4 regions of the Bradyrhizobium sp. R2.2-H genome follow, and region 2 is predicted to be linked to each of the others. Evidence: predicted binding sites of a transcription regulator. Region 2 holds the regulator's gene; each other region holds the start of a gene.

Region 1 (7,526 bases), on a different contig from region 2:
CGCGTCCGGAGATCAGGATGGCAACGCGGCGCTTCATCACAGCGCCAGATCGAGGTGGCCGTTATAGACGACGCGATTCTCGCCTTCGGCCGGGATCACGGTGCCGAGCTGCGCCACGGTTTCGCCGGCGTCGGTGAAGACCTCGACGACCTCATCGACCTTGTCGGGCTCGACGATCGCGATCATGCCGATGCCGCAATTGAAGGTGCGCAACATTTCCAGCTCGGCGATGCCGGCCTGCGCCGCCAGCCATTTGAACACCGGCAGCACCGGCAGGCGTGCCAGATCGATGCCCACGCCGAGATGCTTGGGCAGCACGCGCGGGATGTTGTCGGTGAAGCCGCCGCCGGTGATATGGGCAAGCCCCTTCACCGCGCCGGTCTCGCGGATCGCGCGCAGGCAGGATTTGACGTAGAGCCGCGTCGGCGTCAGCAGCGCGCCGCCGAGCGTCATCACGGGCGCAAACGGCGCCTGTGCCGCGAAGCCGAGACCGGATTGTTCCACGATCTTGCGCACCAGCGAGAAGCCGTTGGAATGCACGCCTGATGAAGCAAGACCGATCACGGCGTCGCCCGCGGCGATGTCCTTGCGCGGCAGCAGCGTACCGCGCTCCGCAGCGCCGACGGCAAAGCCGCCGAGGTCATAATCGCCGTCCTTGTAGAGGCCGGGCATCTCCGCGGTCTCGCCCCCGATCAGGGCGCAGCCGGATTCCCGGCAGCCCTCCGCAACACCCGCGACGATCGCGGCGGTGGCCTCGGGATCGAGCTTGCCGCAGGCGAAATAGTCCAGGAAAAACAGCGGCTCGGCGCCCTGCACCACGAGGTCGTTGACGCTCATGGCAACGAGGTCGATGCCGATGCCGCCATGCAGCCCGGTCTCGATCGCGATCTTGACCTTGGTGCCGACGCCGTCGGTCGCGGCTACGAGGACCGGGTCCTTGAAGCCGGCCGCCTTGAGGTCGAACAGGCCGCCGAAGCCGCCGATCTCGGCGTCGGCACCCGGCCGTGCGGTGGCGCGCACCATCGGCTTGATCAGGTCGACCAGGCGGTTGCCCGCGTCGATATCGACGCCTGAATCGGCGTAAGTGAGGCCGTTTTTGCGGTCGGTCATGCCCGATTTCCAGTGGGTTTGCGGCTGGTTACGTCGAATTCCGGGGACACGCAATGGCTCGCATGGCGCTCCTGCCTATACTATGTAGATATCAACCGGTTCAGCCTCCCGCGGGGGCCGGATTCGAGGTCAGACCGGGTGCCGGGAAGCGCTTTCGTGAGTATTCCGAACATCATTACCCTGGGCCGCATCATGCTGGTCCCGATCATCGTCTGGGCCATCGTGTCGAGCCAAATGGAGGTCGCCTTCGCCGTCTTCCTGATCGCCGGCATCAGCGATGCCGTGGACGGCTTTTTGGCCAAGCGCTTCAACATGACGAGCGAACTCGGCGCCCTGCTCGATCCGCTCGCGGACAAGGCACTGCTGGTCTCGATCTACATGGCGCTCGGCATCTGGGGCGCGATCCCGCGCTGGATCGTGATCCTGGTGGTCTCGCGCGACATCATGATCGTCGCCGCCGTGATCGTATCCTGGTTGTTCGACCGGCCGGTCGAGATGAAGCCGTCGAAGGTATCCAAGCTCAACACCGTGGCACAGGTGGCGTTCGCGGCGCTGGTGCTGGCGGCGCTTGCCTTCGGCTTCAAGCCGGCACCTTATGATATCATCCTGATGGGCCTCGTCACGATCTTCACGCTCTCCTCCGTGTCGCTCTATCTCGTCGAGTGGCTGCGGCACATGAGCACGATCGAGGCCAAATGAGCCGGGATGCGGCCCCGCAAAAGGCCAAGTCTCACAAGATCAAGTCTCGCAAGATCACGTCTCGCACGAACAAGTCCCGCGCGATCAAGTCGAACCTCTCAAACGGGCCGGCGCGCCGGCATGGAGCAAAGCAAGCGTGGCAGGCCGCGTCCATCCCCGACAATTGGCGTTCGCACTTCCGCATGCGGAGAGCCTCAGCCGGGATAACTTTCTCGAAGGCCCCGCCAATGCGGCCGGTCTCGGCCTGATCGACAGCTGGCCGGAATGGCCGAACCGGATCATGTGGCTGGCCGGCCCGGAAGGAAGCGGCAAGAGCCATCTCGCCGCGATCTGGGCCGAGGAAGCCGGCGCCCGTTCGACCACGGCCAATGCGCTGACCGCGGCAGGCGTTCCGGGCGCGCTCGCCACCGGCGCGCTGGTGGTCGAGGATCTCAAGGCCAAGGATTTCGACGAGCGTGCCCTCTTTCACCTGATGAACCTCGCCCGCGAGGACGGCGCCTACGTCCTCCTCACCGGACGCGAGGTGCCGGCCGCTCTGGAGATCGAGCTTCGTGACCTGCGCTCGCGTCTGCGGGCCGTTCCGGTGGTCGCGCTGCTGCCCCCCGACGACCAGCTCTTTCGCGGCCTCATCGTCAAATTCTGCGCCGACCGCCAGCTCAATGTGGACGAGAGCGTCGTCGGCTACCTCGCCACCCGCCTGGAGCGGTCCTCGGCCGCGGCCCGGCAGGCCGTGGAGCTGCTCGACAGCGAAGCCCTCCGGCTCGGCCGTCCCGTGACCCGGGCGCTCGCCGCCGAGCTGCTCCGGGACGCCTGATCGGCCCCGTAGGCCCAACGCCTTCTGCAACGGCTTGACGCGGCGGAACGGCGGAACATCAATGTCATCGAAACGTCATCGCTGTAACACATGCTCCCCCCGGGTTTTGCGCATAAGTCGCAAAGTGAGGCGAGACAGGATGGACCGACTTCTGATGGACTCTGCGCAAGCTGTTGAAATTAAAGAAAAAGCCCCGGAAGCCGAGGGCCTGCCGGCGATCGCATCCAGTCCCGAACGGTTCATCAACCGCGAGCTGTCCTGGCTGCATTTCAACCGCCGCGTCCTGGAGGAATCGGTCAATCCCAGCCACCCCGTGCTGGAGCGGGTGCGATTCCTGTCGATCTCGGCGAATAACCTCGACGAGTTCTTCATGGTCCGCGTCGCCGGCATCAAGGCCCAGGTGCGCGAGGGCATTGCCGAGCGCAGCCCCGACGGCCTGACGCCGTCGGAGCAGCTCGCCCTGATCAACCGCACCGTCTCCCAGCTCGCCTCGGACCAGCAGGCGATCTGGCGCGACCTGCGCAGCGCGCTGGCCGAGGTCGGCATCGTGCTGGTCGACGGCAAGGACGTCTCCAAGTCGGAACGGACCTGGGTCGAGGACTATTTCCTCAACAACGTCTTCCCGCTGCTGACGCCGCTCGCGATCGATCCGGCCCACCCCTTCCCGTTCATTCCGAGCCTCGGCTTCACCATCGCGCTCCAGCTCACGCGCGCCGCCGACGGCAAACAGATGAACGCGCTGATCCGCATGCCCGGCAAGATCGACCGCTTCATCCGCCTGCCCGCCGAGGGCACGGTGCGCCTGATCTCGCTGGAGCAGGCGACCGCTCTGTTCATCAACCGCCTGTTCCCCGGCTACAATCTGCACGGCCAGGGCTCCTTCCGGATCATCCGCGACTCCGAGCTCGAAATCGAGGAAGAGGCGGAGGACCTCGTCCGCCTGTTCGAGACCGCGCTGAAGCGCCGCCGCCGCGGATCCGTGATCCGGCTCGAGATCGACGCCAAGATGCCTGAGGAGCTGCGCAGCTTCGTGCAGCATGCGCTGTCGGCGGCCGATGACGAGGTGTTCCTGGTCGACGGCGTGCTCGCCATGAACGAGCTCTCCCAGCTCACCCGACTCGACCGGCCTGACCTCGAATTCACCCCCTACGTGCCGCGCCATCCCGAGCGCGTGCGCGAGCATGGCGGCGACATCTTTGCCGCGATCCGGCAGAAGGACCTCGTCGTCCATCACCCCTACGAATCCTTCGACGTGGTGGTGCAGTTCCTCCAGCAGGCAGCGCGCGACCCTGATGTCGTCGCGATCAAGCAGACGCTCTACCGTACCTCCAACAACTCGCCGATCGTGCGCGCGCTCGCGGAAGCGGCCGAAGCCGGCAAATCGGTCACGGCGTTGATCGAGCTGAAGGCGCGGTTCGACGAAGAAGCCAACATCCGCTGGGCGCGCGATCTCGAACGCGCCGGCGTGCAGGTCGTCTACGGCTTCCTCGAACTGAAGACGCACGCAAAACTCTCGATGGTGGTGCGCCGCGAGGGCGGCAGTCTCACGACTTACGTCCATACCGGCACCGGCAACTATCATCCGGTCACCGCGCGCATCTACACCGACCTCTCCTACTTTACCTCCGATCCGACCATCGGCCGCGATGCCGCGCGCGTGTTCAATTTCATCACCGGCTATGCCGCGCCCAGCGACCTCGAGAAGATGGCGGTGTCGCCGCTGACGCTGCGCAAGCGCATCATCGAGCACATTCAGGGAGAGACTGCGCATGCGCGGCACGGCCGGACCGGCGCGGTCTGGATGAAGATGAACGCGCTGGTCGACCCCGACATCATCGACGCGCTCTACGAGGCCTCCCAGGCCGGCGTCCAGGTCGAGCTCGTGGTGCGCGGCATCTGCTGCCTCAGGCCCGGCATCCCCGGCCTGTCGGAGAACATCCGCGTCAAGTCGATCATCGGGCGCTTCCTGGAACACGGCCGAATCTACTGCTTCGGCATGGGCCAGGGCCTGCCGAGCGCGAAAGCGGCTGTGTATATCTCGTCCGCCGACATGATGCCGCGCAACCTCGACCGCCGCGTCGAGGTGCTATGCCCGCTGCAAAATCCAACGGTGCATCAGCAGGTTCTCGAACAGATCATGGTCGCCAATCTGAAGGACAATGAGCAGAGCTGGCAGTTGTTGCCGGACGGGTCGTCAACGCGTATGAAGACCGCGAAAGGCGAGGAGCCTTTCAACGTCCACAACTACTTCATGACAAATCCGAGTCTGTCTGGCCGTGGAAAGTCGCTCAAGGAATCCTCGCCGCGTCGTCTCACGCGCCGGAACGAACGTCATCCATCCTGATCGGGGATCCGCGACGTGAAGCGGCCGCGCAAGCGCGGCTCGAGCGTCGCGGTTATCGACATCGGCTCCAACTCGGTCCGTCTCGTCGTCTACGAGGGACTGACGCGGAGCCTCATCCCGATCTTCAACGAGAAGACCCTGTGCGGCCTCGGGCGCGAGGTGCAGAGCACGGGTCTGCTCGCGCCCGACGCCGTCGACAAGGCGCTGACCTCGCTCAAGCGTTTCCGCGCATTGTGCCGCGTGATGCAGGTCGGGCGCGTGTTCGCAATTGCGACCGCGGCCTGCCGCGACGCCTCCAACGGCCCCGACTTCATCGCCAAGGCCGAGCGCATCTGTGCGGTGCAGATCGAGATCCTGTCAGGACCCCGCGAGGCGCGGCTGTCGGCGCTGGGGGTGATCTCCGGCATCCATCTTCCCGACGGCATCGTCGGCGACCTCGGCGGCGGCTCGCTCGAGCTGATCGACGTGCGCAGGAACAGCGTGCGCAGCGGCGTGACGCTGCCGCTCGGCGGTCTCGCACTCCAGGACCTCGCGCACAAATCGCTCAAGCGCGCCGATCGCATCGTGCGCGAGGAGCTCGACGAGTTGCCGCAGCTCACCGCAGGCCGCGGTCGCACTTTCTACGCCGTCGGCGGCACCTGGCGCGCGCTCGCGCGCATCCACATCATCCAGAGCGGCTATCCGCTCCAGGTGATGCACGGCTATTCGATTTCGTCCGCCGAGGCGCTCGACTTCTCCCGCCGTCTCCGTCGCCTCGCTGCCGCCGACATGCTCGCCGACATCGAGATCGTAGCCGATGCGCGGCGCCCGCTGCTCACCTATGCGGCGCTTGTGCTCGAGCACGTCATCCGCGTTGCAAAGCCGAAGAACATCGTGTTCTCGACCTTCGGTGTGCGCGAAGGCCTGCTGCACGAGAAGCTGCCGGAGACCGAACGCAACAAGGACGGGCTGATCTGCGCGGCCGAGGAGCTGAACCAGTTGCTGTCACGCTCGGCGAAGCACGCCCGCGAGCTGATCGCCTGGACCGACCGCCTCGTGCGCGTCGTGAAGCTGCGCGAGACCGAAGAGGACCGCCGCCTGCGCCGCACCGCGTGCCTGCTGTCCGACATCGGCTGGCGTGTGCATCCCGACCATCGCGGCGAGCAGACGCTCAGCCTCGTCGTCAACGCCAATTTCGGCGCGATCACCCACACCGAGCGCGCCTTCGTCGGCCTGTCCGTATTCTATCGCTATGCCGGCCTGAGCGAGGAAAACCAGCCGCCGACCACGATGCAGGAGCTGTTGACGCCAGCCCAGCTCGAACGCGCGCGCCTGCTGGGCGCTGCATTCCGCGTCGCCCACCTGATCTCGGCGGCGCGTCCGGGCGTCCTGCCCGCCACGCATTTCCGCAGCGAGGGCCGTAAATTGATGCTGGTGTTCGAGCACCGGCTCGGAGACCTCGTCGCCGACCGAGTTGGCAGCCGCTTCCGCCAGCTTGCCCGCCTGATCGGCCGTGCCGGCTCGATCGTGAGGCGCTGACAATCAGAAGCAGCGCGACGCTGCCTGGCCGTCGGGGCGCGCAACGAGCGGCTGGTCACGGCTGTCCTCCGGCGCGACAACGGCTTTCAGTCCGCCGAGTTCGGAATCGGCGAGAACAAGCTGCCATCCATAGGCACTGAGCACGTCCTGAACGATCGCAAGGCCGAGGCCGGCGCCGTCGCCGCGCTCATCGAGCCTTACACCGCGTTCGAGCACGCGGGCGCGTTCAGCGGACGCGATTCCCGGCCCGTCGTCCTCGACCGAGATCGCCGGATTCGCGGTGGCATCGGCAGCAATACGTACTTTGCTCTTGGCGTGACGGGCGGCATTTTCCAGGAGATTGCCGAGCACTTCGGCCAGATCGGTGCGATCGAGCGGCACGCTCGGCTCGCCCGTTATGCAGATCTTGAATTCGAGCCGCTGCGCAGTGGGCGTGCGCGCCAGCGTAAGCACCAGGGACTCGACGAGCGGTCTGAGGGGCGTGGAAACTTCGCCGCGCTGTCGTGCCGTCCCCCGCGCCCGGGCGCGTGCCAGCTCGCGGTCGACGTGACGGCTCATCGTGTCGCCGACGGCTTCGATTGCCAGGGCGACGTTCTGCTCACCTCGCTGGCGCAATAGTGCGACATCGGCGGCGAGTGCGGCGAGCGGCGTCTTCAGCCCGTGCGCCAGGTCAGCGGCACGGCTGCGCGAACGCTCGATCTCGCGTTCCTGTGCGTCGATCAGGCTGTTTACCTCTTCCACCAGAGGCGTCACCTCGGCAGGGACATTGGCGGGCAGATGCTTGCGTTGCCCGGAGCGGACCTCCGCGACGCCGCGGCGAAGTGCGTCGAGCGGACGTAAGCCCAGCCCGACCTGGATCGAGGTGGCCGCCGCCAGCACCAGCCCCAGCAGGCCGAGCGCCAGCGTCAGCTCCATGGCGAATTGCGAGCCGGCGGCCGACACGCGAGCGAGATCGGCCGCCACAACGACGCGCACCGGCGTACGGCGGTCGCCGATGGTGAGCAGCACGCGGCGTTCACTGACCAGGAGCCGTGCGTTCGC
Region 2 (7,526 bases):
ATCACCAATTCGGGCGAGGAGACCGTGCAGCTCAAGACGCGGCACTGGATCATTACCGATGCCTCTGGCCGCCAGCAGGAGGTGAAGGGCGAGGGGGTGGTCGGCGAGCAGCCGATCCTGGCCCCCGGCGAGCGCTTCGAATACACCTCCGGCGTACCGCTCTCGACCGCCTCGGGCTTCATGACCGGCCGCTACCAGATGGTCAGCGAAACCGGCGAGCGCTTCGAGATCGACGTGCCGACGTTCTCGCTCGACAGTCCCGACAACAAGCGGGTGTTGAATTAGGAGGGCAAGTTCGCGGCAACACTCACAACTGTCATGCCCCGGCTCGACCGGGGCATCCAGTACGCCGCGGCCTCTCGCTTCGATTAGCATCGTCTCGGAGTACTGGATCGCCCGATCAAGTCGGGCGATGACACCGCGCGTGGGGCACTGCTCCACTCGTCAATTGCGAGTTCAGCGACGGAGACGCAACGCGTCTTCCACGCCCGCCTCGTGGGGCGAGAACTGGTACACCGACGAGCAGAACTCGCAGGTGACGACAACCTTGTCGTCCTTGACCATCGCGGCGCGGTCGTCGGGCGAGAAGCTCTTCAGCATCGAGGCGACCGCATTGCGCGAGCAGGAGCACTGCGCCTTGAGGACCTGCGGATTGAACACGCGCACGCCGCGCTCGTGGAAGAGACGGTAGAGCAGCCGCTCGCCCGAGAGTTCGGGATCGATCAGCTCGACGTCTTCGACGGTCTCGATCAGCGAACGCGCCTCGACCCAGGCGTCGTCTTCGGCGACACTGTGCACTTCGACACCTTCAGGCGCATCGCCGGGATGCAGATCGGCCTGCCGGGCGCGCTCCGGCGCCTTCGGCAGAAACTGCATCAGCATGCCCCCGGCCCGCCAGCGATGCTTGCCGCCGTCGCTCGAGCGCCACTCCTCGCCGACCGCAAGGCGCACCCGCGTCGGGATCTGCTCGGAGCGGAGAAAATATTCGTGCGCGGCGTCTTCCAGGCTGCCGCCGTCGAGCGCAACCAGGCCCTGGTAGCGGCTCATGTCGGGGCCCTGGTCGATGGTCATGGCGAGATGGCCGCGGCCGAGCAGCGCGCCGGCGTCCTTGGCCTCGCCGAGGCGTTCGGCGTCAAAGCGCGCATAGGCGCGCAGGCGATCCGGCGCCATGTAGTCGACGACCAGGAACGACACCGGACCGTCGGTCTGGGCCTGAAGAATGAAGCGACCTTCGAATTTCAGTGCGGTGCCGAGCAACGTCGTCAGCACGATGGCTTCACCGAGCAGCTTGCCGACGGGTGCGGGATAATCGTGCTTGGTCAGGATATCGTCGAGCGCCGGGCCGAGCCGCACCAACCGCCCGCGCACATCGAGCGCGTCGACCTCGTAAGGCAGCACGGCGTCGTCGATCGGAACCGGTGATGGCGCGCGAACCGGGCCTTCTGGCCCGGTTTTCATGTCAGGGGATTGGGAAACCATGGCGCTTTATCTGGGGTCGGAGGCTGAGAATGGAAGGGGGCGCGGGGTGGCGTGTTCCGGGGTGCGGATTGAACCGTATCAAGCCAACCTCGAACTCGATGTCGTCCCGGACAAGCGTAAGCGCAGATCCGGGACCCATCAACCACAGGACTACGTTGCAGCCAGCGATGACAACTCCGAGTCTTCGCCAAACGACTTCCTGTGGTTATGGATCCCGGATCGGCGCGCGCTTTTGGCGCGCTTGTCCGGGACGACAGTTGCTTGTGAGGCTGCAGCCGGGCTTCCAGCGCGCCTACTTCACCGCGTCGAAGCACCAGGCCAAAATGCCCTTCTGCGCATGCAGACGGTTCTCGGCTTCGTCGAAAACGACCGATTGCGGCCCGTCGATCACGTCATCCGTGACCTCCTCGCCGCGATGGGCCGGCAGGCAGTGCATGAACAGTGCATCGGGCTTGGCCAGCGACATCAGCTTGGCATTGACCTGGTAGGGCTTGAGCACGTTGTGGCGATGCTCGCCCTCCTTGTCGCCCATCGACACCCAGGTGTCGGTGACGACGCAGTCGGCGCCGCGCACGGCGGCTTCCGGATCGGTGCCGAGCACGATCGGCGCGCTTGACGTCTTGATCCAGTCGCGCATTGCCTTCTTCGGCGCGAGCTCCGGAGGCGTTGCGACGTTGAGCTGGAATTTGAAGCGCTCGGCGGCATGGGCCCAGGACGCCAGCACGTTATTGTCGTCGCCGGTCCAGGCCACCGTCTTGCCCTCGATCGGGCCGCGATGCTCCTCATAGGTCATGAGGTCGGCCATCACCTGGCAGGGATGCGACCGCCGCGTCAGGCCGTTGATCACGGGCACGGTCGCATAGGCCGCAAGCTCCAGCAGCGCCTCGTGATTGAGGATGCGGATCATGATGGCATCGACATAGCGCGACAGCACCCGCGCGGTGTCGGCGATGGTCTCGCCGCGACCGAGCTGCATCTCGGCGCCGGTGAGCATGATGGGCTCGCCGCCGAGCTGGCGCATGGCGACATCGAACGACACCCGCGTCCGCGTCGAGGGCCGCTCGAAGATCATCGCCAGCGTCTTGCCTTCGAGCGGCCTGACCGGCTGGTGCGCCTTCTGCTTCGCCTTCATGGCGGACGAGGCGGCGAGCATGCTCTTGAGCTCCGACAGCGGCAGCTCGTTGATGTCCAAAAAGTGCTTTGGAGCTTTGTTGGGCGTCTTGCTCATCAGCTTGCCGCCCGCTTGGTCTGGCTGGACGAGATCGCCGTGCAGGCGCGTTCGAGCCGCCCGACGCTGTCTTCGATCTCGGCCTCGGTCACGATCAAGGGCGGCAGGAAGCGCACGACATTGTCGCCGGCTCCGACGGTGAGCAATTTTTCGGCGCGCAGCGCCGCGACGAGGTCGCCCGAGGGCACCACGGCCTTGATGCCGATCAGGAGCCCCTCGCCGCGCACCTCGCTGACGACATCGTGATGGCGATCGATCACGGAGGCGAGCTTCTGTTTCAGCAGCAGCGACATTTTCTGCACGTGATCGAAGAAGCCGGGCTTGAGCATGACGTCGAGCACGGCGTTCGCAGCCGAGATGGCGAGCGGATTGCCGCCGAAGGTCGAACCGTGCGAGCCCGGCCCCATGCCGCGCGCAGCGTCCGCGGTGGCAAGCACTGCGCCGATCGGGAAACCGCCACCGAGCGCCTTCGCCAGCGACATCACGTCGGGCACGACGCCGGTGCGCTTGTAGGCAAAGAGTTCGCCGGTGCGGCCCATGCCGGTCTGTACCTCGTCGAAGGCGAGCAATAGGCCGCGCTCATTGCAGAGCTCGCGCAGCGCCTTCAGGAAGGCGGGAGGCGCAGAACGAACGCCGCCCTCGCCCTGGATCGGCTCGATGAGAATGCCGGCGGTGTGCGGGCCGATCGCCTTCTTCACGGCTTCCAGGTCGCCATGCGGCACCTGATCGAAGCCGTCCATCGGCGGGCCGAAGCCCTCGAGATATTTTGCAGAACCGGTTGCGGCCAGCGTCGCCAGCGTGCGGCCATGGAAGGCGCCCTCGAAGGTGATGATGCGATAGCGTTCGGGATGGCCCTTGGAGAAGTGATGGTGGCGCACCAGCTTGATCACGCCTTCCAGCGCCTCGGCGCCGGAATTGCAGAAGAACACGAAGTCGGCAAAACTTTCATTGCACAGACGCGCCGCGAGCTTCTCGCCGTCCGGGCTCTGGAACAGGTTCGACATGTGCCAGAGCTTCGTCGCCTGCTCCTGCAACGCCTTGACCAGCGTGGGATGCGCATGGCCGAGCGCATTCACCGCCACGCCGGAAGTGAAATCGAGATAGCGATCCCCATTGGTCGCGATCAACCAGCAGCCTTCTCCGCGCTCGAAACCGAGGTCGGCCCTGGCGAAAACGGGGAGCAAATGCGGCGCGGCGCTGTTGGTCATGACGTCACTTGAATGTTGCGGACGGTGTGACGCGTGCATTGCGCAACGCACCATTGACCGGCCCGGAAAACGAAACGTGCCGCCTTTTAAGGGCGGCACGTGGCACTATCTTATGCTTGGCAAGACGGGTGTCAATGCCGCCCGGAAAGCCCCGCGAAACGCTGAATCCGTAGTCTTGCGGTGCCGATTTTGCGGGTTTTTCACCACGGAACATGTGGACGCGAGTCGGCGGACTCTTGCGCGGGAGTCACGCCATATTGTAGCGTTTGGACTGTCAGATACGACATCTCGTGCAGCAGTTCTGATCCCTTAAGTCCTCATGTACCGGCGTAAACGTTCGGGCGTCTTGAGCGCGCCCGGCGAGCCTTAAGGGATTCTGGCGGCACGGGTTTTTGAAGGCTTAGGCAATCGCTGCGAAGGCCCCAGGATGGCAGGCGCGCAGCGAGGGAAAGGGTGCAATGACGGTTTTGACCTGGTCCGATGATCGCGTCGAGCAGCTGAAGAAGCTTTGGGAGGCCGGACTTTCGGCCAGCCAGATCGCGGCTGAGCTCGGCAATGTGACCCGCAATGCCGTGATCGGCAAAGTGCACCGGCTCGGCTTGTCCGGCCGCGCCAAGAGCCCTTCGTCGGCAGCGCCCCGGCCGCGCAAGGCGCGCCCCGCACAGCACATGATGCGGGTGACCCGCCCCGTTGCCCGCGGCAACACCGCGCTGGCGCAGGCCTTCGAGGTCGAGGTCGAGGCCGAACCCGTCACCTACGACAATGTGGTGCCGATGAGCCAGCGGCTGTCACTGCTGGAATTGAACGAGGCGACCTGCCACTGGCCGGTCGGCGATCCCTCGAGCCCGGATTTCTTCTTCTGCGGCGGCAAGGCGCTCTCCGGCCTGCCCTACTGCGCCCAGCATTCGCGCGTGGCGTATCAACCCGCAGCGGACCGCCGTCGCGCACCGGCGAAGCCGGGCACGCGGTGAGTTTGCGGATTTAGTTGGCTGACTGCAGCCGTCGCACGACGGTGCCTCAACACATCCGATGTCGTCCCGGACAAGCGCGCCACGGGCGCGCGCAGATCCGGGATCCATAGCCACCGCAGGATCTGGTTACGGCGACTCGGAGCTACTTTTTCGCAGGATAAGCACTGTCTGTGGTTATGGATCCCGGATCTGCGCTTACGCTTGTCCGGGACGACACCGATGTTGTAGCCGCGGCTCGCTAAACCGGCCTACGTCTGCTCCGCCTTCGCGAAACGATCGTCCAGCGCATAGCCGGCGCCGCGGACGGTACGGATCGGATCCTGCTCGCGGCCGAGATTGAGCAGCTTGCGCAGGCGGCCGATGTGGACGTCGACAGTGCGCTCATCGATGTAGATGTCACGGCCCCAGACGCTGTCGAGCAGCTGCTCGCGCGAGAACACGCGGCCGGGATGCTCCAGGAAGAACTCCAGCAGACGATATTCGGTCGGGCCGAGATCGATCGGCCGGCCCGAACGCGCCACGCGGCGCTTGTCGCGGTCGAGCTCGATGTCGCCATAGGCGAGCACGGTGGCGAGCCGCTCGGGGCTGGCGCGCCTGAGCAGGCCCTTCACGCGGGCCAGCAGCTCCGGCACCGAGAACGGCTTGACGATGTAGTCGTCGGCACCGGTCGCAAGTCCCCGCACCCGCTCGCTTTCCTCGCCGCGCGCGGTCAGCATGATGATCGGCAGTTGCTTGGTTTCGGGACGGGTGCGCAGCCGCCGGCACAGCTCGATGCCCGACAGGCCCGGCAGCATCCAGTCGAGCACGATCAGATCGGGAATGTGCTCCTTGAGGCGGGTGTCGGCGTCATCGCCGCGCATCACCGTCTCAACGTCATAGCCGTCGCCTTCGAGGTTGTAGCGAAGAAGCTCGGTGAGAGCTTCCTCGTCCTCAACCACCATAATGCGTGCGCCCATGTTGTCGTCGCTCCTTGGGTACTCGGCACCGCTTAGGTATTCGGCACCGTCGTGGCGAAGGTCGTCATGTCGCCCTTCGGCCGCTTGTCGGTGATCGCCTGACCCTCGATCATGTAGAACACGGTCTCGGCGATGTTGGTGGCGTGGTCGCCGATCCGCTCGATGTTCTTGGCACAGAACATCAAATGGATGCAGAACGAGATGTTGCGCGGATCCTCCATCATGTAGGTGAGAAGTTCGCGGAACAGCGAGGTGCAGATGGCGTCGACTTCCTCGTCGCCCTTCCACACCGCCATCGCTGCCGGCAGATCGTGCGCGGCATAGGCGTCCAGCACCGACTTGACCTGCTGCTGCACGAGGTCGGTCATGTGTTCCAGGCCGCGGAACAGTTTCAGCGGATGAAAATCCGTCTCCAGCGCCGCGACGCGCTTGCCCATGTTCTTGGCGAGATCGCCGATGCGCTCGAGATCGGTCGCGACGCGCATGGCTCCGACGATCTCGCGCAGATCAACGGCCATCGGCTGGCGCCGGGCGATGGTGAGCACGGCGCGCTCCTCGATGCGCTTCTGCAGCATGTCGAGTTCGGCGTCGGTGGCGACGACGCGCTGACCGAGCGTGACGTCGCGGCGGATCAGCGCGTCGACGGAATCGACGATCATGCGCTCGGCGATGCCGCCCATCTCGGCGACCAGGCGCGTGAGTTCCTGGAGGTCGGTATCGAAAGCCTTTGCGGTATGTTCAGAACCCATGTTCCGTCTCCTCAGCCGAACCGGCCGGTGATGTAATCCTGCGTGCGCCGGTCGCTCGGCGACGTGAAGATCTTGCTGGTGTCGTCGAACTCGATCAACTCGCCGAGATACATGAAGGCGGTCTTGTCGGAGACGCGCGCCGCCTGCTGCATGTTGTGCGTGACGATCGCGATCGTGTAGTTCTCGGACAATTCCTGGATCAGCTCCTCGACCTTGGCGGTCGAGATCGGGTCGAGCGCCGAGCACGGCTCGTCGAACAGGATCACCTCGGGCCGCACCGCGACGGTGCGGGCAATGCAGAGGCGCTGCTGCTGGCCGCCGGAGAGCGACAGGCCGGAGGCGTTGAGCTTGTCCTTGACCTCGTTCCACAGCGCGCCGCCGCGCAACGCCTTCTCCACGCGATCGTCCATCTCGGACTTCGAGATCTTTTCGTAGAGGCGGATGCCGAAGGCGATGTTCTCGTAGATCGTCATCGGGAACGGGGTCGGCTTCTGGAACACCATGCCGACCCGGGCGCGCAGCAGATTGAGGTCGAGCTTGGGGTCGAGCATGTTGGTATGGTCGAGCAACAGCTGGCCGGTGGCGCGCTGGCCCGGGTAGAGGTCGTACATCCGGTTGAAGATGCGCAGCAGGGTCGACTTGCCGCAGCCGGACGGGCCGATGAAGGCCGTGACGCGATTGGTGCCCAGTGCCAGATTGATGTTCTTCAGCGCATGGTGCTCACCGTAGTAGAAATTGAGGTTGCGCGCGGTGACCTTGGCAGGCGCCTCGGGCAGCGGCTGCGAGCCGGGATGAACGGTCGGCGCGCTTACGGAAATAGACATTTCACTCATTTTGCGGTCCTCTCGGCACCAAGGATGCGGGCGCCAATGTTCAGGGCAAGCACAGTCAGGGTGATCAGCAGCGCGCCGCTCCAGGCGAGTTGCTTCCAGTAG
Region 3 (7,526 bases), on a different contig from region 2:
GCCTTTTCGAGCGCGAGCTGCTGCAGATGGCTGACCAGGATGATCTTGTTGATGCCCTGGGCCAGCAGACCGTCGATCGTCGGCTGCAGGATTGCCGCCAGCGCCGCCATGTCATCGACATTGTCGCCGATCACTTCGACGCCGCCGGTCGAGGAGATGCTCTGCACGATCTGCGTGGTCGCGCCGACCACGCCGATCTTTTCGCCGTTCTCTTCGATGATCGTGGCCGGCGCGATCTTCTTGCCGATACCGGCCTCCGGCGGGAAGCCGGTGTAGGCGTCGGCATCCTGGATCGTGCCGGTGTAGACCGAGGCGAGATTGGCATCGGCCGAGAAGTCCAGATTGGCTGCAAGGTACGGGAACTGCGCGCCGGGATAGCCGGCGGTCTGCTTGATGATGTCGGCGAACGCCTTGGTACCGGCGTCGAATTCGTGATTGCCGATCGCCGAGGCCTGCACACCGATCATGTTCAGCATCGCCATGTCGGCGGTGCCGAAGCCGGGCGAGATGTTCAGCGTCCCGGCAGCCAGGCCGTAATAGGTCTCCAGCGCGGTTTCGTAGACCTCCTTCAGCGAGCCGTCGCTGCCGGCGCTGAAGAACGGGCTGGGAATGAAATTGTCGCCCGACGACAGCGTGATCGAGTTGTCATAGGTCTCCTCGAGATAATCGACGATCGCCGCGAAGTTGCCAGCGCGATCGACCGCGTTCAGGCCCGCCTCGAAGTCCGATGCATGCAGGATTTGCAGCGTGTAAGCCGGGGCCGGCTCCTGTTCCCCGAGATTGAGGCCCACGACCACCGGATCGTGGTCGGACACCCGGATCGCGGAGTCGCCGTCGAAGATCGAGGTGTCGCGGCCGTAGTCGGTGTTGTAGTCGAGCGCGTCGGCCTCGTCGGCGTTGATGTGCCAGGTGGTCACACCGGACACCTGCCCGCCGAGGCTGGCATTGGCGAAGGCATAGTCGAGCGTGCCGGTCTGGCCGTCGAACACATAGGAATAAGCGTCGTCCTCGCGGTCGTGCAGATTCTCATAGCCTGCGCCCTCGACGAGCGCGGTCGACTGCTCCTTGGCGTAGCCGTTGAAGTCGCCGAGCAGCATCACGTCCGGATCGCCCGAGCCGGTCGGATCGCTCGCCGCCCACGCGGTCAGCGCGGTGGCGGCCAGCTCGCGCTGGTTCTGCCAGTTGCCCTGACCGTCACCCTGATCGGAATCGGCGCCGGAGCCGGTACCGCTCTTTGACTTGAGATGGTTGGCGATCGCCGTGAAGGTTTCGCCGGTCGCCAGCTCCTCGAAGGTCACCGCGATCGCGTTGCGGCTGGTGTTCTCGCCGTCGAACACCGCGCCGACCGTGCTCTGCCCGAGCAGGCCGCCGAGGCCGAGCCCGGGCAGGTCGGCGTCGTTGAGGGTCTCGATGGTCGTACCGTCGGCGATCTTCACCGCCGTGGTGTCGTAGATGAAGCCGACCGCGATGGCGTCGCCGCCAACGAACTGCTGGCCGGGATCGACCCAGGCATAGGTACCCGCCCCAGCCACGGCATTGAGCTGTTCGACCAGATACTTGATCGCGTTGCCGGACGATGCGGCGGAGAAGTCGTTCTCCAGCTCGGTCAGCGCCAGCACGTCGACGTCCATGTCGAGGATGGCCGCGACCAGCTTCTCGGTCTGACGCGCGAACTCCGCGGCGTTGTCGGCGCCGCGCGGCGCTTCGCCGATCGCGGTGGTGCCGCCATTGTCCAGCGTGGTGAAGTAGTTCAGCACGTTGAAGCTCGCCACCTTCAGGCGGCCACCGACGTCTTCCGGCGCATCGGTGCGCGGATTGTCGCCGGCTCCGAAGGTGTTGGCGCCATCTTCGACCGAGCGGATCCGCCAGGTCGCCCCCGAGGCGGAGTTGCCGGCCCATTGATAGTCGAGCACGCCAGTCAGGCCGGTGACGGTGTCACCCATCCGGACCGCGTCGGCGGTGCCGTAGTTCGGCGTGGCGGACGGGTTGTCGTTCGGATCGAAGCCGTCGAGGTTGTTGATCGCGGCGTTCTGGACGTTCAGGCCATCGTCATAGGTGATGGTGCGGGCACCGAGCTCGGCCAGATACGCCTGGTAGGCGGCGGCGTCGGGCGCGTTCTCCTGCGTGAACTGTTCGGGCCGTTCGCCCGCCGCCAGCTTGATCTCGTTGAACCGGTCGAGATTGTACTGCTCGGTGACGGTCAGGGTCTGCGGTATCGTGACCAGCATGCCTTCATAGGCTTCAAGATCAGGCTGGTAGTCGCCGTCCTGGCTCAGCGTAGTGCCCATCGACGGCAGGTCGATCTGCACCGCCATCGTGTCGACGTCGGCCACCGCGCCGGCCTGGACGACCGAAATGTTGCTGGCGGTGAGCTCGGTCAGGCCGAAATATTCGCTGATCGAGCCGGTGACGCGCACCCGGTCGCCGATCTGGACGTCGGTGGCGCTCCCGTAGACGAATATCGCCTCGGAGGTCAGTACGTTGCCGTCGGAATCGGTGGTTTCCTCCTGGAGATAGAAGCCGTTGAGATTGCGGTTGGCGCCGGCATCGCCGTTCTGGAAATCGCCGACCACGATGGCTTCGACGGTCACAGTCTGGCCCACCATGGCGCTGCTGGTTCCGCTGCCCTGAATCGTGCTGATCTTGGTAATGCCGACGTCGTCGTTGACGATGGTGCCGGTCGCCGTCGCGGCGCTGCCGATCGTGGTGGTCACGGCCGCCGAATTGGAAACGTCCTGCAGCGTCAGCGTGAAGCTCTCGTTCGGCTCATTGACGGCGTCGCCGGCGACGGTGACGGTCACGACCGCGGAGGTCTCTCCCGCGGCGATGGTGCCGCTGAAGCTGACCGGCTCGCCGCCGACATAGTCGGCCGCATCGGTCTGTGCCGAAGCGATCACTCCCGAAAACGCCACGTCGCCCGTGGTGCCACCGTTGCGCTCGACGGTGAACTCGAAGATTGTCTGACCGCTGTTACCTTCGTCATGCGACACCGTAAGTGAATCCGGCGCGAAGGCGACGTGCTGAGCTTCGATTGACGATTCGGACGAACTGGTGACGCGGATGTCGTCGATGCCGACCCACTCGTCATTGCCGACGGCGTTGGTGGTGAGAATGCGTACCTGGAGGTCGCTGCGGCCGTTGATGGCGTCAGGCAGCAGCAGATCGAACTGCGTCACCTGGGTCGCGGCACCGCCGGTGGTGACGTCGGCGGCGTAGCCGCTCGGAACGTTGCTCCACGCCCCGCTCGAACCGAGCCGATACTGCACGTTGATCTGCTGCGCGGCGTCGTCCGTGCTGGCGTCGAGGTCGCGTGCGTCGAAGCTCAGCCGGACATCCTTGCGGCCGGTGGCGTCGAGATGGATCACGAGGCTGGGGGCATCCGCACTGTTCGAGCCGTTCAGCGCCACCGTCGGGTTGGCAATCTGGAATTCGGCCACACCGCCGTTGGTGATGGCGGTGTTGGTCTGGTTGGCGACGACGTCGACATCTCCTGACGACGGTCCGGTAGCCGTACGCGCGTCCACCCCGGTGGCCGAAACGACATCGTTGCCGAGATAGCCGACGATCGATGCGACCCCCGACCAATCATCGTTGGTCGTGATAAGGCCAGTATTGGACCAATCCTGCAGGAAATCGCCGTTCGCCAGGACATGAGGGGTCGTCGACATTTATCGCCACTCCAGCGCTTGAGAAAAGACGTCGCAGATCACCGCCTCACGGCATGCGCGAGGGCGTGGTCCAGACGGCCGATTGTTAACGGATCGTTAATGGTTAACGTATCGTTACTGATTTGATAGAACGCCGATGACAACAGATCGGTGACTGCTTGTTAACGGGCCGGTGAAGTTGCCGCCCGAAGAGCCCCGCGAAGACCGACAGAACCAACTACCAGCTTTGCGCGGGACGGCGCGCTCGACCTCTCGGCCGGCAGCAATCGCCAATGGGTCATCGCGTTACAGCTCAATCAGCCCGCCGCGAGGAGCGACCACGCCAGGTTTCGATTCCCGGTCTGCGCGGCCGAACTTCCGAACCATGGCGGCGTTTCGTCGCAGGGATCGCGGCCTCGTTGCCGCCGGCCCGCGTTTTCGCGCACCGCGCTTTGTCATGCGCCTGACGTTGAACCTCGCTAACGAACGCCGACCACATCCGACCGTGACGATCCGACGTCGTTTTGAATTGAGTAAGATGACCGCAACAACGTCCTCCGCGTCGACTCCCGCGTCCGGCGATCTCGCGTCGGCCGCGATCGCCTCCTGCAGAACGGCCTTTCTGACGGTGGGACTGTTCTCGGCGGTGCTCAATCTGCTGATGCTCACCGGCTCGATCTACATGCTGCAGGTGTACGACCGGGTCATCCCATCGCACAGCATTCCGACCTTGATCGCGCTGTCGATCGCGGTGGCGGCGGCGTATGCGATGCAAGGGCTGTTCGACCTGCTGCGTCAGCGCATTCTGACCCGGATCGGATCGGCACTGCACGCCGCGCTGTGGCAACCGGTCGTCTGCAACATCCTGCGCGGGCCGCTACGCGGCGGCGGCGCGAATCGCGGCCTGCAATTGTCACATGATCTGGACTCGGTCCGGTCGTTCCTATCCGGGCTCGGCCCGACGACCCTGTTCGACTTGCCGTGGATGCCGCTGTATCTCGCCGGCTGCTTTCTCTTGCATCCTTATCTCGGCTGGACGCTGGTCGTGGGCGCGGTGCTGCTGTTCGGGATCGCGCTGCTCACCGAAGTGCTGACGCGGGCGCCGACCCGGGATGCGTCGCGTGCCGGCGCAATCCGCGGCGTCCAGCTTGAAGCCGGTCGGCGCAACGCCGAAATCGTGGCCGCGCTGGGGATGGAGCAGCGGTTGATCGACCGGATGGGGGCCGCCAACGGCGATCTCGTCGCCGCCCAGCAGCGCAACGCCGATATCGCCGGATCGCTCGGCGCGTTGTCGAAGACGCTGCGCTTCATGCTGCAATCGGCGCTGCTCGGCCTCGGCGCCTATCTGGTGATCGAGGGGCAGGCCAGCGGCGGCGTGATGATCGCCGCGTCGATCATGGGCAGCCGCGCGCTCGCGCCGGTGGAACTGGCGATCTCCATCTGGCGTCCATTCCTCGCCGCGCGACAGGCGGGCGAACGGCTCCGCGCCGCTCTGCGCAACGGCGACGCCCCGAAGCCCGACGTCGCGCCCGAACGCGCCCTCCATCGGCTCACGGTCGAGCAAGTAACGATCGCCGCCCCCGGCGGCACAACAGCAATCGTGCACAACGCCTCGTTCGCACTTGAAGCCGGCCAGGCGGTCGGCATCATTGGCCCGTCAGCCGCCGGCAAATCGACGCTGGCGCGGGCGCTGGTCGGGATCTGGCCGATCGCACGCGGCGAGATTCGCCTTGATGGCGCCACCCTCGACCAGTGGCCGGCAGAAATTCGCGGCGGCATGATCGGCTATCTGCCGCAGGACGTCGAATTGTTCGACGGAACGGTGGCGGAGAACATCGCACGCTTCGACCCTGAGATCGACGAGGCGGCGGTGATCGCCGCGGCGAAGGCAGCCGGCGCCTACGAGATGATCCTGAAGCTGCCGAAGGGGTTCGAGATGCGGATCGGCGAAGCCGGCGCCACCCTGTCGGGCGGCCAGCGGCAGCGGATCGCGCTGGCGCGCGCGCTCTACAAGGATCCGTTCATGGTGGTGCTCGACGAGCCGAACGCCAGCCTGGACGCCGAAGGCGACGCCGCGCTGACCGACGCCATCCGGCGCGTCCGGGCTCGCGGCGGCATTGCCGTCATCATCGCGCATCGACCGGCGGCGCTCGCCGCGGTCGATCTCGTGCTGACGCTGGCGACCGGCCAGGTGCAGGCGTTCGGCCCGAAGGACGAAGTGCTGCGCAAATCGCTCGCCGCTCATCCGGTGCCCGGCGGAGCGGCGCTGCAGGCGGTGCCCGATGCGCGCTCGGTTCCGGCCGCCGCCGCCAGTTGAGGACCTCCATATGACCGCACCCCGCACGCCCGATGCTCGCCGCAACAATCCGTTTCGCGATATCCGGCGCGCCACCGGATTCGGAATCGGCACGCTGGCGATCGTGGTGTCCACCGCCGGCGTCTGGGCGATGACCGCACCGCTCGCCAGCGCCGTGATCGCGCCGGCACAGGTGGTGGTCGACAGCAACGTCCGCCGGGTTCAGCACCCGACTGGTGGCGTGGTCGCCGACATCTACGTCAACGACGGCGATCAGGTTCGGGCCGGCGACATGCTGGTCCGCCTCGACGAGACGCTGCCGCGCGCCAACCTTGCGCTGATCGAAAACCAGCTCAACCAGCTAGGGGTGCGTCGTGCCCGGCTGCAGTCCGAGCAGAACGGCCGCGACGCGGTGGCGCTGCCCGGCGAGATCGCCGCCCGCCGCGCCGTCGCCGCGATCGCGGAGATGATCGAGGGCGAGACCACGCTGTTCGCCCGGCGGCGCGAGGCGATCAGCGGCCAACAATCGCAGCTGCGCGAACGAAAGGCGCAGATCGCGGACGAAATCCGCGGCCTGGAGGCGCAGATCGCGTCGAAGCGCGAACAGATCCGCTGGATCGACACCGAGTTGGAGGGCGTCCGCGAGCTTTACGAAAAGCGTCTGGTGCCCTATGCGCGCCTCACTGCGCTCGAGCGCGAGGCCTCCCGCCTGACCGGCGAGGAAGGCCAGCTGATCGCCGAGATCGCACGCGCCAAGGGCCGGATCACCGAAACCGAACTGCAGATCATCCAGCTGGTCCAGGACCAGCGCCGCGAGGTCGCGACCGAACTGCGCGACGTCGAGACCAAGCTTGCCGATCTCGGTGAACGCCGCATCGCCGCGATGGACCAGCTCGATCGCGTGGTATTGCGCGCGCCGCAGGACGGTCTGATCCACCAGAAATCGGTCTTCACCGTCGGTGGCGTGATCACCGCGGGCGAACAGCTGATGCTCATCGTGCCGAAGGATTCGCTTGTGGTCGAGGCCCGGGTCGATCCGCAAATGATCGACCGGCTCAAGGTCGGGCAATCTGCCAAGCTCCGCTTCAGCGCGTTCGACGCCGCGGTGACCCCCGAGCTCGACGGCACGCTGACGCGGATCGCCGCCGACCTGACCAAAGACCCGCAATCCGGCGCGGCTTACTACGTCGCCCGCATCAGCCTCGACGCGAGCGAACTCGCCAAGCTCGACGGCAAGGCTCTGGTGCCCGGCATGCCGGTTGAAGCCTTCATCCAGAACGGCGTGCGGACGGCGCTCGCCTACCTGCGCAAGCCGCTGGAAGATCAGCTCGCCCGCGCGCTGCGGCAGAAATAGTCCAAGTCCCTATCGCGATCGTCGCCCAGCAGGCGTCCGCATTGCCGTCAGCACGGTATCCCAATTTCCGAACGAGTCAGATCTGCGGACCCTCGCCAGGCGAGCAAGCCTGGTGTGCCGATGTTGCCGGAGTCCGCCTCAGGCCGGCCCTAAGGCCAAGATCGCGGTCGCGCTCGGCACGTCACCAGTTCAGGCCAGACCCAACCGACGGAGTGGCGCACCCAAACGC
Region 4 (7,526 bases), on a different contig from region 2:
GTGGCGTGAAAGACGGTGGTGATGCCGTTGCTGATCGCTTGGCGGTCGCTGTCGGCGAGCGCGACGTCGATCGGAAAATCGACGCCGGCGCGCGGCATCATCTGTCGCTCGAAGGCATCGCCATGCAGATCGACGATGCCGGGCAGCACCAGCAGGTCGCGGGCATCGATCGCCAGCCGCGCCCGTCCGCGCGAAGCATCGACCCGCGCAATATCCGTTCCCGATACGAGGATTGAGGTTTCGACGAACTCGGCGCCGATCAGGGCCCGGCCGCCTTCGAGGAATATGTCTGTCACGCGATCGCGCTTCGTTTGCTGGGAAGATTGGTGAGAGAGCTCGCCCGTGCTTCGTATGTCGAAAGAAAATCTTCAATCCCGAGCTTGCGGAAATCGGGCAGCGCCTCGCGCAATTTGTTGTGATCCCAGTCCCACCAGGCGAGCTTCGCAAGGCGCCCGGCGATCTCCTCCGAGAACCGTCGCCGCACGATACGGGCCGGATTGCCGGCGACGATGGTGTAGGCCGGCACGTCCTTGGTGACGATGGCGCCGGCGGCGATCACCGCGCCAGTGCCGATGTTGCGACCCGGCAACACGATCGCGCCATGGCCGACCCAGACGTCGTGGCCGATATGGATATGATGCTGGCGCCGCCAGTCGAAGAACTCGGCATCGTCGCTCTCACCGTCGAAATAGGCGCTGGAGCGGTAGGTGAAGTGCGCCTGTGTCGTGCGGTGCATCGGATGGTTGCCGGGATTGATGCGCGTCATCGCCGCGATCGAGCAGAACTTTCCGATGGTGGTGTAGGTGATCTGCGAATCGTTGACGACATAGGAGTAATCGCCCATCGCCACTTCATGCAGGATCGTGCGCGCGCCAACCTCGGTATAGGCGCCGAGCCGGGTCTCATGCAGTTTGGCCGAGGGGTCGATGGTCGGCTGAACCGAAAGAGCTTTGACGGCCATGTTGCATCCGAGCTGCGAGGGCGGGCGTTCCTCTTCGAGTGGATTCATGACAATGTCATGACGTGGAGATGACGGGGGATGGCGTGTGCAGGATCGCTGCGCTGCAACGGCCGTGTCACACAAGTGTTAAGCATGGACGTTAGCGATTGGCTCCAGCTACTCTGGAGTCCCGCATGCTGGTGGTCGATGGTCTGACGTGTCGCTTCGGCGCGAAAGCCGCGGTGGACGACGCTTCGTTTGAGGTTTCCCCCGGCGGCTTCGTCGGTGTAATCGGGCGATCCGGCGCCGGCAAGTCGACATTGTTGCGGACGATCAACCGCCTTGCGGCACCGTCGCAGGGCCGCATCCTGTTCGACGGCCTCGACGTCACCGCGTTGCGCGGCAAGGAGCTGCGGCAGTGGCGGGCCCGTTCGGCCATGATTTTCCAGCAGTTCAACCTGGTCGGCCGGCTCGACGTGCTCACCAATGTGCTGATGGGACGCCTCGCGACGATGCCGGCCTGGCGCTCGCTGCTGCAGGCCTGGCCCGAGCAGGACAAGGCGCTGGCGATGTCCGCATTGGAACAGTTCGACATCGCCTCGCTCGCCGCCCAGCGCGCCGATCAGCTCTCGGGCGGCCAGCAGCAGCGCGTGGCGATCGCCCGCGCATTGGTGCAGCAGCCCGATATTATTCTGGCCGACGAGCCGATCGCCTCGCTCGACCCGCGCAACACCAAGATCGTGATGGATGCGCTGCTGCGCATCAACAAGCATTTCGGCATCACCGTGCTCTGCAACCTGCATTCGCTCGATCTCGCCCGCAGCTATTGCGACCGCCTGATCGGCATGGCCGCGGGCCGCGTGGTGTTCGACGGCGCGCCGTCGGCACTGACCGACCAGGTCGCGCGCGAGCTCTACGATCTCGAGGCCAACGAGGCCATGGGCGCTGCGCCGGCCGCCGCGCCCGAGGAGGTTCCTGCGCTCGGCAGCGCTGCCGCCGCCTGAGCGGCGGAAGCACACACTCAACGTTTCGCGTCAAACGAACTCCAGCTGAAGAAGAGGGGTATCATGATTACTCGTCGATTGATTCTTGCCGGTGCCGCGGCCCTGGCCTTCACCACCTCCGCCTCCGCCGAAGACTGGCGGAAGAAGTACCCGGAGATCACTCTCGCCGTGGTTCCCGCCGAGAACGCCTCCGGCGTCACCGAGCGCTTTACGCCCTTCATCAACTATCTGTCGAAGGAGCTCGGCACGAAGGTCACGCTGCGCGTCGCCAACGACTACGCCGCCGTGATCGAAGGCCAGCGCGCCGGGAATATCCAGATCGGCTATTACGGCCCTGCAGCCTTCGCCCGCGCCCGGCTGACCGGTGTCAAGACCGATGCTTTCGCGATCGAGGTCAATGCTGACGGCTCAAAGGGCTACTACTCGGTTTTCTATGTGCTGGCGAAATCGCCTTACCAGAAGGTCGAGGACCTCAAGGGCAAGAACCTCGGGCTCGTCGACCCGAACTCGACGTCGGGCAACAACATGCCCCGATTCAAGCTGAACCAGATGGGCGTCGATCCCGAGGCCTACTTCTCCAAGGTCGTATTCACCGGCAGCCATGAGAATGCGGTGCTGGCGCTCGCGCAAGGTACCGTGGACGTCGCCGCCAACTGGTGGAATGCCGATGACGATTCCAACCTGACCCGCATGCTCAACAAAGGCATGGTGAAGAGCGCCGACGGTACGCCGATGAAGAAGGAGGACTTCCGCGTCATCGTGAAGTCGGACATGATCATCAACTCGCCCGTCGCCTATCTCAGCGACCTTCCGGACGACATGAAGGCCGCGATCAGGAAGGCGTTCCTGGAAGCAGCACAGAAGGACCCCGAAGCCTTCAAGAAGCTCTCCGACGGCAAGAACAAGCCCTGGGATCCGGTCACGAACGAAGACTACAACAAGACGATCGAGCTGATTAAGTTCGTCGACCATCTGCGCAAGAAGGCGTCCTGATCGTTCGGGACAACGCACCTCGAGCCGGGTCAATCGACCCGGCTCTTTCCATGACTGGCTCGCCTCCGACCGAATGACCATCGCCGTCTCGATCCTTCCCGAGCAACAATTGGCTGCGCTGAATGCGGCTTACCGTAAGGCGGTCGCGCGCAAGCGATTGCGCCTGCTGCTTGGCGCCGTGCTGTTCATCGCCGCGCTGCTCGTCGCTGCGATCGGCGCCGAAGTGAACCTGCGCACCTTCTTCGCCCATTTCGGCAATTTCGTCAGCTACTTCGATCGCATCTTCACGCTCGACAATGGCCAGCGCGTCTGGACCGACATCGGCGAATGGTTCTGGGGCTGGCACAAATGGCTGAAGCTCCTGGGCGAGACGCTGCTGATCAGCTATGTCGGCACGCTGATCGGAGCGATCTTTGCGGTCGCGCTGAACTTCTTCGCCGCCGAAAACACCGCGCCGGCGCGCTGGTTGCTGTTCGTGGTGCGCCGTCTGCTCGAATTCGCTCGTACCGTGCCGAGCATCGTGTTCGCGTTGATCTTCGTCATCGCCTTCGGTCTGGGACCGATGGCGGGCGTGCTGGCGATTGCCATCCATTCGACCGGCGCGCTCGGCAAACAGTTCTCCGAGATCGTCGAGAATGCCGACATGAGGCCGGTCGAAGGCGTGCGCTCGACCGGGGCAAGCTGGCTGTCCTGCATGCGTTTTGCCGTGCTGCCCCAGGTGATCGCGGGCTATGTCAGCTACGCGCTGCTGCGCTTCGAGATCAACGTGCGAGAAGCCTCGGTGATGGGCTTTGTCGGGGCCGGCGGCATCGGGATGGAGCTGATTGTTGCGATCCGCAAGTTCTACTATTCCGACGTCAGCGCGATCCTCCTGACCATTATCGTCACGGTCTTCCTCATCGACATCGGCACCGGCTGGTTGCGTAGCCGCCTGTTCGGCAAGGAGGCACGGACATGAGCCGCCATCCCGAGATCGATACGACACAGCTTCGCGCGCGCTATCCCGATGTCTTCAGCCGGCCGGCGTCCGCGCGTCTCGCGACGCCGGCGATGATCGCCGCCGCGCTCGCGATTCTGGTTTTCGGGCTGGTCGACCTCGACTTTTCGCTGTCGCGTCTCCTTGCCGGCGTCAGCCAGCTCGGCTGGATCACGATGATGATGATCCCGCCAGATCCCGGCTCATCGCTGCCGCTGTATCTCAAGGCGCTCGGCGAGACGTTGTCGATCGCGCTGCTCGGTACCACGCTCGCCGCACTGTTCGCGCTGCCGGTGAGCCTGCTTGCGGCGCGCAACATCGTGCCGTCGGGTCTCTTCCGCTTCCCGGTCCGGCGCTTCCTCGATTCGATACGCGGCGTCGACACGCTGATCTGGGCGCTGGTCTGGATCAATGTCGTGGGTCTCGGGCCGTTTGCCGGGGTGCTGGCGATCGCGGTGTCGGATTTCGGCGCGTTCGGAAAGTTGTTCTCGGAAGCGATCGAGACCGCCGACCAGAAGGAAGTCGAGGGCATCCGCGCCTCCGGCGGCAGTGCCCTGCACGAGATCCGCTTCGGCCTGATGCCGCAGGTGCTCCCCGTCATCGCCGGCCAGGTGCTCTACTACATCGAATCCAACACGCGCTCGGCCACCATCATAGGCATCGTCGGCGCCGGCGGCATCGGCCTCCAGCTCGCCGAGCAGATCCGCGTGCTGGAATGGCAGAAGGTCTCGTTCCTGATCCTGATGATCCTGATTGCGGTGGCCGCGATCGATTTCATCTCGGGCAAGCTGCGCTTTGCGATCATCGGCAGGCGGGCTGTGGCCTGAACGTCGATGCCGTAGGGTGGGCAAAGCGCAGCGTGCCCACCATTTCTACCGAGAACAGGATAGATGGTGCGCACGGCGCAAGTGCGCCTTTGCCCACCCTACGGCACTCTCCCACAAGGGGAGAGGGAAGAGCTACGACTCCACCACAAATTCCACCCGTTCCGCGGCGAAGCGCGAGTGCTTCGTCAGCAGCGGCCTGCCCTCGAGATCGTGGTCGGTCGCATCGACCACCAGGATCGGCCGGCCCAGCGCCAGATCCAGCCGTGAGGCATCGGTCGCATCGACGATGCCGGCCGTGATCCGGGTCGCACCGCGGCGATAGTCGCGCACGCCGTAATGCGCGAGAAGCTTGGTCATCGAGCGCGTCGCCGCGAACACGGCGCCGGCGTCCGGAAACCGCTCCGCCGACAGCCAGGTGGTGGACACGCAGATCGGCGTGCGGTCGGCGAGGCGGATCGCCTCGATCCGTATCAAAGGCGCGCCGGTCTTCAGTCCCAACTCCCGCGCGAGTTCGCGCGTCGCGACATCGTCGGTCGCATCGATCAGCCGCCCATGCGGTTCGCGGCCGCCCGCACCGACAATCTCGGAAAAACGCGTGCGCGAGCGCAGCGGATAGGCGAGCTTCTGCGCCTCGACATAGGTTCCGCTGCCGCGCTCGGCCCGCACCAGGCCGCGCTCGGCGAGGGCGGCCAGCGCGCGCCGCACGGTGTGGCGGTTGACGCGGTAGGTTTCGGCGATCTCCATCTCGCCCGGCAGCTTGTCGCCGGCCGCAAAGCGGCCATCGGCGATGCCGCGCTCGATGCCGTCGGCAACGAGGCGCCATAGCGCGACGCCCGAGGAGGCTGTGTCCTGCATGCTCATGTCGCGGGAAACCTACTCCAGAAATCACATCATTGTCACGAAACAGTCATGGCGTATCCGTATGAAGTTGTCTATTATCATAGACAACTTCGATGCGGCAAGTTTGGTGGATCAGGTGACGCAGCACAACAATCAGCAAGCCCAGCGCAGGGCCGCGATGGCGGTGCTGGCGCAAGCGGAGGCGGGCGAGATCGCCGCTCGCCTCCGCAACTTGGCCTTGGACTCGGCCCTTCCGGCCCATCAGGATCTGCGCGCGCCCGAAAACGGCCTCGTCATGCTGCGCGGCCGGGTCGGCGGCGACGGCGCTCCGTTCAATCTCGGCGAGGCGACGGTGTCGCGTGCCGCGGTGCGGCTTGCGAGCGGCGAGGTCGGGTTCGGCTACACGCTCGGCCGTGATGGTGACAAGGCGCGGCTGATCGCGTTGTGCGATGCGCTGGTCCAGTCCCGTGATTACGGCGGCGCGGTGGAGCGGGGTGTCATCGTGCCCTTGCGAGAGCAGCTTATGATTCGGCGCAAGCAGGCGGCGGCCGAGACCGCCGCGACGAAGGTTGATTTCTACACCATGGTGCGCGGTGAGGGCTGAGATCATGACCACGATTGCGGAATTGCCGCCGGGTTTTGCCGACAAGGTGCTGTCGGCGCAATCGACCTTTCGCTCGGTCATGGACGCCATGGCGCGGCCGGGCTCGGTCCAGCGCATCGTGCCGATGGCGGGAGCGCCTGATACGATGATGCGCGGCACCGCCGCGATCGCGCTCACGCTGTTCGACCACGACACGCCGCTCTGGCTCGATGTGCGGATGGCCGAGAGCTCCGACCTGGTGAAGTGGCTGAAATTTCATACCGGCGCGCCGGTGGTGCAGGATTGCTCGATCGCGAGCTTCGCGCTGATCAGCGACGGCACGGCGCTTCCGCCGCTCGACCGTTTTGCGCTCGGGACGAGCGAATACCCGGATCGTTCGACCACGGTGATCATTCAGGTCGACGGCCTGGCCTCCGGGCGCGGCTTCGAGCTGCATGGCCCCGGCATCGACGGTGTCGCGACGCTGCAGGCGTCGATCAAGCCTTTCGACCTGTTCGAGCGCCTGCGGATCAACGAGGCGCTGTTTCCGCGCGGCGTCGACGTGGTGCTGGTCGCCGATGACGCCGTGGTTGCGATCCCGCGCACTACGCGCGTCGTGAGCAAGGGAAGCTGAACCATGTATGTCGCAGTCAAGGGCGGCGAACGCGCCATCGAGAACGCCCATCGCCTGCTCGCGCATAAGCGGCGGGGCGACCAGAGCGTTCCGGAGGTCACGATCGACCAGATCTCGGAGCAGCTCGGCCTCGCCGTCGACCGCGTCATGAGCGAAGGCTCGCTCTACGATCGCGAGCTCGCGGCGCTGGCGATCAAGCAGGCGCGCGGCGATCTGATCGAGGCGATCTTCCTGGTCCGCGCTTTCCGCGCCACGCTGCCGCGCTTCGGCGCCAGCGAGCCGGTCGACACCGGCGCGATGCGGGTGCAGCGGCGGGTGTCCTCCACCTTCAAGGACATTCCCGGCGGGCAGATCCTCGGGCCGACCTTCGACTACACCCATCGCCTGCTCGACCCCTCGCTCGCCGAAGGCTTCGTTCCCGACGCGCCAGCGACGGCTGAGGCGCCCACCGCGCCTACGCCGCGCGTGACCGACATTCTCGGCCGCGATGGGCTGATCGAATCCTCGCCCCAGGCCGAGGACGGCGCGCCGGTCGGCGATCTCACCCGCGAGCCGCTGAACTTCCCGGCGGATCGCGACCTGCGCCTGCAAAATCTGGCGCGTGGCGACGAAGGCTTCCTGCTGGCGATGGGCTATTCTACCCAGCGCGGCTATGGCCGCAACCATCCCTTCGCCGGCGAGATCCGCTTCGGCGAAGTCGAGGTCGAATTCATCGCGGAAGACGCCGGC

The links. The regulator PhoB, encoded in region 2, activates phosphate uptake and scavenging genes when phosphate is short. The targets are predictions, from matches to a motif close to TGTCATNNANCTGTCAT.
Region 1: the regulator PhoB is predicted to act here: its motif matches at 2,686-2,702, upstream of EDE08_RS24910 (RNA degradosome polyphosphate kinase).
Region 3: the regulator PhoB is predicted to act here: its motif matches at 3,808-3,824, upstream of EDE08_RS05390 (ExeM/NucH family extracellular endonuclease).
Region 4: the regulator PhoB is predicted to act here: its motif matches at 5,635-5,651, upstream of phnF (phosphonate metabolism transcriptional regulator PhnF).

The regions. Positions count from the first base shown of each region.
Region 1 covers NZ_SMBR01000010.1:42,231-49,756, forward strand. Annotated here, with positions in the region: gene purN (phosphoribosylglycinamide formyltransferase) at 1-37, opposite strand, end outside; gene purM (phosphoribosylformylglycinamidine cyclo-ligase) at 37-1,110, opposite strand; gene EDE08_RS24900 (CDP-alcohol phosphatidyltransferase family protein) at 1,267-1,809, shown strand; gene EDE08_RS24905 (P-loop NTPase family protein) at 1,946-2,623, shown strand; gene EDE08_RS24910 (RNA degradosome polyphosphate kinase) at 2,778-4,967, shown strand; gene ppx (exopolyphosphatase) at 4,983-6,485, shown strand; gene EDE08_RS24920 (sensor histidine kinase) at 6,489-7,526, opposite strand, start outside.
Region 2 covers NZ_SMBR01000026.1:15,216-22,741, forward strand. Annotated here, with positions in the region: gene apaG (Co2+/Mg2+ efflux facilitator ApaG/CorD) at 1-285, shown strand, start outside; gene EDE08_RS37145 (Hsp33 family molecular chaperone) at 457-1,479, opposite strand; gene argF (ornithine carbamoyltransferase) at 1,772-2,707, opposite strand; gene EDE08_RS37155 (aspartate aminotransferase family protein) at 2,707-3,915, opposite strand; gene EDE08_RS37160 (GcrA family cell cycle regulator) at 4,374-4,886, shown strand; gene phoB (phosphate regulon transcriptional regulator PhoB) at 5,135-5,842, opposite strand; gene phoU (phosphate signaling complex protein PhoU) at 5,875-6,591, opposite strand; gene pstB (phosphate ABC transporter ATP-binding protein PstB) at 6,603-7,424, opposite strand; gene pstA (phosphate ABC transporter permease PstA) at 7,421-7,526, opposite strand, start outside.
Region 3 covers NZ_SMBR01000002.1:283,102-290,627, reverse strand. Annotated here, with positions in the region: gene EDE08_RS05390 (ExeM/NucH family extracellular endonuclease) at 1-3,668, opposite strand, end outside; gene EDE08_RS05385 (type I secretion system permease/ATPase) at 4,186-5,964, shown strand; gene EDE08_RS05380 (HlyD family type I secretion periplasmic adaptor subunit) at 5,975-7,297, shown strand.
Region 4 covers NZ_SMBR01000011.1:118,154-125,679, reverse strand. Annotated here, with positions in the region: gene EDE08_RS26720 (alpha-D-ribose 1-methylphosphonate 5-triphosphate diphosphatase) at 1-296, opposite strand, end outside; gene EDE08_RS26715 (transferase hexapeptide repeat family protein) at 293-961, opposite strand; gene phnC (phosphonate ABC transporter ATP-binding protein) at 1,135-1,944, shown strand; gene phnD (phosphonate ABC transporter substrate-binding protein) at 2,008-2,937, shown strand; gene phnE (phosphonate ABC transporter, permease protein PhnE) at 3,011-3,895, shown strand; gene phnE (phosphonate ABC transporter, permease protein PhnE) at 3,892-4,740, shown strand; gene phnF (phosphonate metabolism transcriptional regulator PhnF) at 4,873-5,601, opposite strand; gene phnG (phosphonate C-P lyase system protein PhnG) at 5,708-6,184, shown strand; gene phnH (phosphonate C-P lyase system protein PhnH) at 6,189-6,797, shown strand; gene EDE08_RS26670 (carbon-phosphorus lyase complex subunit) at 6,801-7,526, shown strand, end outside.